DNA from 2 places in the Saccharothrix isguenensis genome. Region 2 is predicted to be linked to the other one. Evidence: predicted binding sites of a transcription regulator. Region 2 holds the regulator's gene; the other holds the start of a gene.
The links. The regulator HspR, encoded in region 2, represses chaperone genes until heat shock. The targets are predictions, from matches to a motif close to ANNTTGAGTNNNNNNNACTCAANNT.
Positions count from the first base shown of each region.

Region 1: lon (endopeptidase La) is a predicted target of HspR. The motif match lies at 1,789-1,813, and genes of this name have one in related genera.

Region 1 is NZ_CP193626.1:6,612,366-6,615,769, forward strand. It holds gene ACRAKI_RS29585 (hypothetical protein) at 1-25, opposite strand, end outside; gene ACRAKI_RS29590 (cytochrome P450) at 60-296, shown strand; gene ACRAKI_RS29595 (SAM-dependent methyltransferase) at 303-1,103, opposite strand; gene ACRAKI_RS29600 (hypothetical protein) at 1,208-1,696, opposite strand; gene lon (endopeptidase La) at 1,824-3,404, shown strand, end outside.
Region 2 is NZ_CP193626.1:7,830,752-7,834,155, forward strand. It holds gene ACRAKI_RS35535 (FAD-binding oxidoreductase) at 1-1,053, shown strand, start outside; gene ACRAKI_RS35540 (alpha/beta fold hydrolase) at 1,265-1,624, opposite strand; gene ACRAKI_RS35545 (heat shock protein transcriptional repressor HspR) at 1,931-2,359, opposite strand; gene dnaJ (molecular chaperone DnaJ) at 2,356-3,404, opposite strand, start outside.

The sequences.
Region 1 (3,404 bases), 1.2 Mb from region 2:
CCCGTCGACGGCGCCGTGGACCCACGGCGCCGTCGAGGACGCCAAACCACGACCCGTCGGTGTTCCCCGACGCCGACCGGCTCGACGTGACGCGCGAGGACTGCCGGCACCTGTCGTCCGGCCCCGGCCGGCACCACTGCTTCGGCGCGCACCTGGCCCGGATGGAGCTGCGGGTCGCGCTGGGAGCGCTGGTGCGCCGCTTCCCCGACCTGCGCCTCGCCGTGCCCCCGGACGAGCTGCGCCACCGCCCCGGCGTCAAGTTCCGCGAGCTGGAGGCCCTTCCGGTGCGCCGGTGAGCGGCCCTACGCCTTGCGCCCCACCCCGGCGTACGCGTTGATGAAGGCGTCCTCCGAGTCCCGCCGCCAGTCCGACAGCGGCACGACACCGGGTTCCACGACGTCCAGCCCGGCGAAGAAGGCGGCGACCTCGGCACCCGAGCGCAGCACCAGCGGGCTGTCGGTGCGCTGGTAGATGGCGTTCACCTTCTCGCCGCTCTTCTGCTCCTCCTGCGACACGCCGTCCCAGCTGCCGTGCGAGATGGCCACGAAGCTCCCGGGCGCCAGCGCGTCGCGGTACCGGGCGATCGCCCGGTGCGGCTCGTCCGCGTCCGGCACGAAGTGCAGCACGGCGACCATGAGCAGGCCGATGGGCCGGTCGAAGTCGAGCATCGCGTGGACTTGTTCGTTGCCCAGCACGGAGTCCGGGTCGCGCAGGTCGGCCTGGATGGCCGTGGCGAGCGGGTTGCCCGCGAGCAGCGCGGTGCTGTGGGCGACCGCGACGGGTTCCACGTCGGCGTACACGACCCGCGCGTCCGGGTTGGACTGCTGGGCGATCTCGTGCACGTTGCCCACGGTCGGGATGCCCGACCCGAGGTCCAGGAACTGGTCGATGCCCTGGGACAGCAGGTACCGCACGGCGCGGCGGAGGAACGAGCGGTTGGCCCGTGCCGCGCCGGACATGCCGGGGAAGATCTGCTCGACCGACTTGGCCGCCTCGCGGTCCACCGCGAAGTTGTGCGACCCGCCCAGGAAGTAGTCGTACATCCGGGCCGCGCTCGGCCGGTCCAGGTCCACGGATGACGGAACCCAGCTCGCCTGCTCCATGCGCACACATCTCCTCGTCAGTCGACTGCGTGATCGTTCCGGCGACGCGCACGCGGCGCAACCACCGAATGGACTCCCGTGCCCGGCTCACGGCCGCGCGGACGTCAGCGGGGTGGCCACAAGCCGTCCGCCGGGCACTCCTCCACCTCCGGCTCGTCCGCCGGCGGGACGAACGGCTCGATCCTCGTGGCCGCCGGGTACAGGGTGCGGAAGTCGGCGGCCAGCGCGGTCACGTCCACGCCCGCTTCCGGCAGCACCTGCGCCACCGCGGGCATGATCTCCACCCTGGCGAGCTCCGCCTTCTCCGGCTGCTCGGCGTACGCCTCCTGGAAGAAGGCGAAAGCCTCTTCCTTGGTCTGCGTGTACACGCCGCGGAGCCGGTCCGTGGACGCCAGGGCGGCGACACCGGCGCGCATGTCGTCGTCCGTCTTGAAGTACACCACCACGTGGTCATCGCACAGCATGTGGTCGCCCCGCGGCTCGACGATCGTCGACGTGACCGGCCCGGCCTGCGGCGACGACTCCTGGGCCGTGCACGCCGTCGACAAGAACATCGCCACCAGAACGCCGACCGCGCTCCACCGCTTCTTCATGGGCCGAATGCTGACATCCGGCACGGGGCCGAAACGGAACGGGGGTGCTCGCTCAGGGCGAACACCATCCGGAAACAATCCCGCGCTCACCTTGGTTGAGCCAAGCAGACTCAACTTTGGAGGGATCATGGGCGAGACGTTGGCGCTGCCGGTGCTGCCGCTGGACGACGTGGTCGTGCTGCCGGGCATGGTCGTGCCGATCCGCCTCAGCGGCTCGGACGCCACCGCCGAGGCCCGCGCCGCGATCGAGGCCGCGACGGCCGCCGGTGAGGCGGCCGGAGGTGGGACCCCGGGCGGTCGGTCGCAGGTGCTGCTGGTGCCCCGGCTCGACGGCAAGTACGCGAAGGTCGGCACGCTGGCCGTGATCGAGCAGGTCGGCCGGCTGTCCGGCGGCGAGCGCGCGGCCGTGGTGCGCGGCACGGAGCGGGTCCGCATCGGCACCGGCACGACCGGGCCGGGCGCGGCGCTGTGGGTGGAGGCGACGGTGGCGGACGAGCCGCCGGCGGACGACCACACCCGTGAGCTGGCCCGCGAGTACCGGGCGCTGGTCACCACGATCCTCCAGCAGCGCGGCGCGTGGCAGGTGGTCGACTCGGTGCAGCAGGTGGACGACCCGTCCGCGCTGGCCGACCTCGCCGGGTACGCCTCGTACCTGGGCGAGGACCGGAAAATCTGGCTGCTGGAGACCAGCGACGTCACGCAGCGGCTGGAGAAGCTGCTGGAGTGGGGCCGCGAGTACCTGACCGAGCTGGACGTGGCCGAGACGATCCGCAAGGACGTCAAGGAGGGTGTGGAGAACCAGCAGCGGGAGTTCCTGCTGCGCCGGCAGCTGGCCGCGATCCGCAAGGAGCTGGCCGAGCTGGACGGCAAGCCCGCCACCGAGGAGCAGGACTACCGGGCCCGGGTCGAGGGCGCGGACCTGCCGGAGAACGTGCGCAAGGCGGCGCTGGCCGAGGTCGACAAGCTGGAGCGGACGTCCGAGCAGTCGCCCGAGGTCGGCTGGATCAGGACGTGGCTGGACACGGTGCTGGAGCTGCCGTGGAACGAGCGCACCGAGGAGTCGTACGACATCGCGGGCGCGCGGGCCGTGCTGGACGCCGACCACGCCGGCCTGGACGACGTGAAGGAGCGCATCACCGAGTACCTGGCGGTGCGGCGCCGGCGGGCCGACCGGGGCCTCGGTGTCGTGGGCGGACGGCGTTCCGGCGCGGTGCTCGCGCTGGTCGGGCCGCCCGGCGTGGGCAAGACGTCGCTCGGCGAGTCGGTCGCGCGGGCCATGGGCCGCGAGTTCGTCCGGGTCGCGCTGGGCGGTGTGCGGGACGAGGCGGAGATCCGCGGCCACCGGCGCACGTACGTCGGCGCGCTGCCCGGCCGGATCGTGCGGGCCATCTCCGAGGCCGGTTCGATGAACCCGGTGGTGCTGCTGGACGAGATCGACAAGGTCGGCGCGGACTACCGGGGCGACCCGACCGCGGCGCTGCTGGAGGTGCTCGACCCGGCGCAGAACCACACGTTCCGCGACCACTACCTGGAGGTCGAGCTGGACCTGTCGGACGTGGTGTTCCTGGCCACGGCCAACGTGCTGGAGTCCATCCCCGGCCCGCTGCTGGACCGGATGGAACTGGTCCGGCTGGACGGGTACACCGAGGACGAGAAGGTCGTCATCGGCCGCGACCACCTGCTGCCGCGCCAGGTCGAACGGGCGGGC
Region 2 (3,404 bases):
GAGGTAGCGAAGTTCTTCTACGGCATGCTCTTCAGCCTCGCGCCGGAGACCCGCGAGATGTTCCCCGCGAACATGCAGGTCCAGCGCAGCCGGTTGTTGCGCGCCTTGGTCCACGTCGTGCAGATGGTGGACAGACCGGACGACCTGATCCCGTTCCTCCGCCAGCTCGGCCGCGACCACCGCAAGTTCGGTGTCGTCAACGTGCACTACGAGTCGGTCGGCATGGCCTTGCTGTCCGCGGTGAAGAAGTTCGCCGGGCCGGCGTGGACGCCGCAGGTCGAGATGGCCTGGGCCGAGGCGTACACGATCATGGCGCGGGCGATGCAGGAGGCCGCGGCGGCGGACGACGGGCCCGCCTACTGGCACGCGACCGTGCTGGAGCACCAGCGGGTGAGCTGGGACCTGGCCGTGGTGCGGCTGCAGCCCGATCACCCGGTCGGGTACCAGGCCGGTCAGTACGTGAGCGTGGAGACGCCGCAGCGCGCGCGGCTGTGGCGGTACTACTCGCCCGCCAACGCGCCGCGCGACGACGGCATCATCGAGTTCCACATCCGGTCGGTCGAGGGCGGGTGGGTGAGCCGGTCGGTCGTCGGGCACACGCAGCCCGGCGACGTGTGGCGCATCGGGCCGCCGATGGGCCGCCTGAGCGTCGACCGCAAGAGCGGCCGGGACGTGCTGATGGTCGCCGGCGGCACCGGTGTGGCGCCGATGCACGCGATCATCGACGAGATGGCCCAGTGGGGCGACAACCCGCGCGTGCACCTGTTCATGGGTGGGCGGACGCGGGAGGACCTGTACGACTTGGACAACCTCCAGCGGTTCGCCATGACCAACCCGTGGCTGACCGTCGTGCCGGTGCTGGAGTCGGACCCGGGTGCGCGCGGTGTCGAGCAGGGCACGCTGGCCGACGTGGTCACGCGCTACGGGGCGTGGGAGGAACGGGACGTGCTGGTGTGCGGCTCGCCGTCGATGATCCGCGCGACCGTGTCGCGGATGCTCGTCGCCGGGACGCCGCTGGACCGGATCAAGTACGACCCCTTCACCCTGGACTGACCTGGTCGCGGCACCGGTCCGGTCGTGGGCTGCCTGGTCCCGGCACCGGTCCGGTCGTGGGACTGCGCCGGCGGCGAGGGTTGCCGGTCGCGGGACGGACCGGCTGCGGGATGGGCCCGACTGCGCGACCGCCCTGGTCGAGATCTGGTCAACGGGACGGACTGGCCGCGCCGCCGGTCCAGGCGCGACCCCGTCGTGCGTGCGTGCCGGCTCAGGCAGGTCCCGACCACGCCGCGCCGAGCACCGCCGCCAGCGTCTCGGGCCTGCTGGTCTGGGGGCAGTGGCCGCCGTCGACCTCGATCGCCTCCACCCCGAGCCGTTCCCGCGCCGCACGGCGCATCCACGACGGGCGGAGGGTGCGGTCGTCGCGGGGCAGGACGTAGGTCGACGGGAGGCGCGGCAACTCGTGCACCTCGCGGTACGCCGAGGCGGGGTAGAAGAGGCGGAGGGACTGCAGGCCTGCCCGCACGTCGGCCAGGTCGCAGTCGTGGAACAGGAAGTACGCGGCGCGGGCGATGGCGGGCATCAGCAGGCCGGCGCCGGAGTGGCCGACGGGGACCGGGGCCGGCATGTCGCCCGCCTGGGCACGGGCGATCGCGGCGTAGTCGACGGCGCGCAGTCCGGCTGGTCGGTGGGCAGGTCCACGGCGACCGTGCGGTGGCCTCGACGGCGGAGCAGGTCCTCGACGGGGCGCCAGGCTGACGGCGACTGGGTCGTTCCGTGCACGAAGACGTAGTCCACGGGCCCCGGTCTGGCCGGGGTCCGGCGTCGCGGGGTTCCTCATGGTTCAACCGAGTAACGGGAACAGTGTTTCCGTACATATCTCGGCCATGATCACCCCATTGGGCGACACCGCGGTCAGCGCTCGGAGCGCCGGTCAGCGCTTGGAGTTCGGCTTCCAGACGACCAGGGCCGTCTCGTGGCGCACCGGGACCAGGTCACGGCGGTACGACGCGTGGACCGAGGCGGCGGCGTGCTCGGCGGCGGCCATGGCGGACGCGAGCTGCTCGGCCAGCTCGTTCACCCGGGCGCGCAGCGCGCCGACCTCGTTCTCCAGCTCGATGATCCGCTTGATGCCGGCCAGGTTCACGCCCTCCTCCTGGGACAGGCGCTGCACCTCCCGCAGCAGCACGATGTCGCGCATCGAGTACCGGCGCCCACCGCCGGAAGTGCGGCCCGGCGACACCAGACCCAGCCGGTCGTAGGACCGGAGGGTCTGGGCGTGCAGCCCGGACAACTGGGCCGCCACGGAGATGACGAAGAACGGGGTGTCCTCGTCGGTGCCGGGCGGGAACGGGAAGCTCACACCGACCTCTTCTCCAACAGGGCGTTGAGCTCGGCGCGCGGGTCGTGCTTCGCCGTCGCCGACGCGTAGCTCTCCAACGCCTCCCTCGCTTCGGCGTCCATGTTGTTCGGCACCGCCACGTTCAGCGTGATGAGCAGGTCGCCGACCTGGCCGTCGCGCTTGGCGATGCCCTTGCCCTTGGCCCGCAGCACCCGGCCACTGGCCGTGCCCGCGGGCACCTTCAAAGTCACCTTGCCCTCCAGCGTGGGCACGGTCAACGTCGTGCCGAGCGCCAACTCGGGGAACGTGACCGGCACGGTGAGGGTCAGGTCGTTGCCCGACCGCCCGAACAGCGGGTGCGGGTTGACGTGCACGCGCACGAACAGGTCGCCGTTGGGCCCGTTGTTGCGCCCTGGCTCACCCTGCCCGGCCAGCCGGATCCGCTGGCCGTCGTCCACGCCCGGCGGGATGCGGATGGTCAGCGTGCGGCTCTTCGTGCTCACGCCGTCGCCGCCGCACTCGGGGCACGGGTCGTCCACGATCCGCCCGGTGCCCCGGCAGTCGGTGCACGGCTCGGAGAACGCGAACGCGCCCTGGCTGCGGGTCACCAGACCGGCGCCGGCGCAGTTCCCGCAGGTCCGCGGCGTCGTGCCGGGACGTGCGCCGGAACCGGAGCACGTGCCGCAGGCCGCCGGGCTGGACAGGCGCATGGGCACGGTCGCGCCCTTGACGGCTTCGGTGAAGTCGATCCGCACGTCGGTCTCGACGTCCTCGCCGCGCCGCGGTCTGGCCGGCGACCCGGCCGCACCGGCCCGGCGGTTGAACAGGCCGCCTAGCAGGTCGCCGAGCCCGCCCATGCCGCCGGGCTGCTGCGCGCCCTGACGGCCGAACAGGTCGCCGACGTCGAACCCGCCGCCGCCACCGGTGCCGAACCCGCCGGGGAACCCGCCGCCTCCGGAGAAGAGGCGGCGGGCCTCGTCGTACTGCTTGCGCTTCGCGGTGTCCGAGAGCACGCCGTACGCCTCGGACACCGCCTTGAACCGCGCCTCTGCCTTGGCGTCACCGG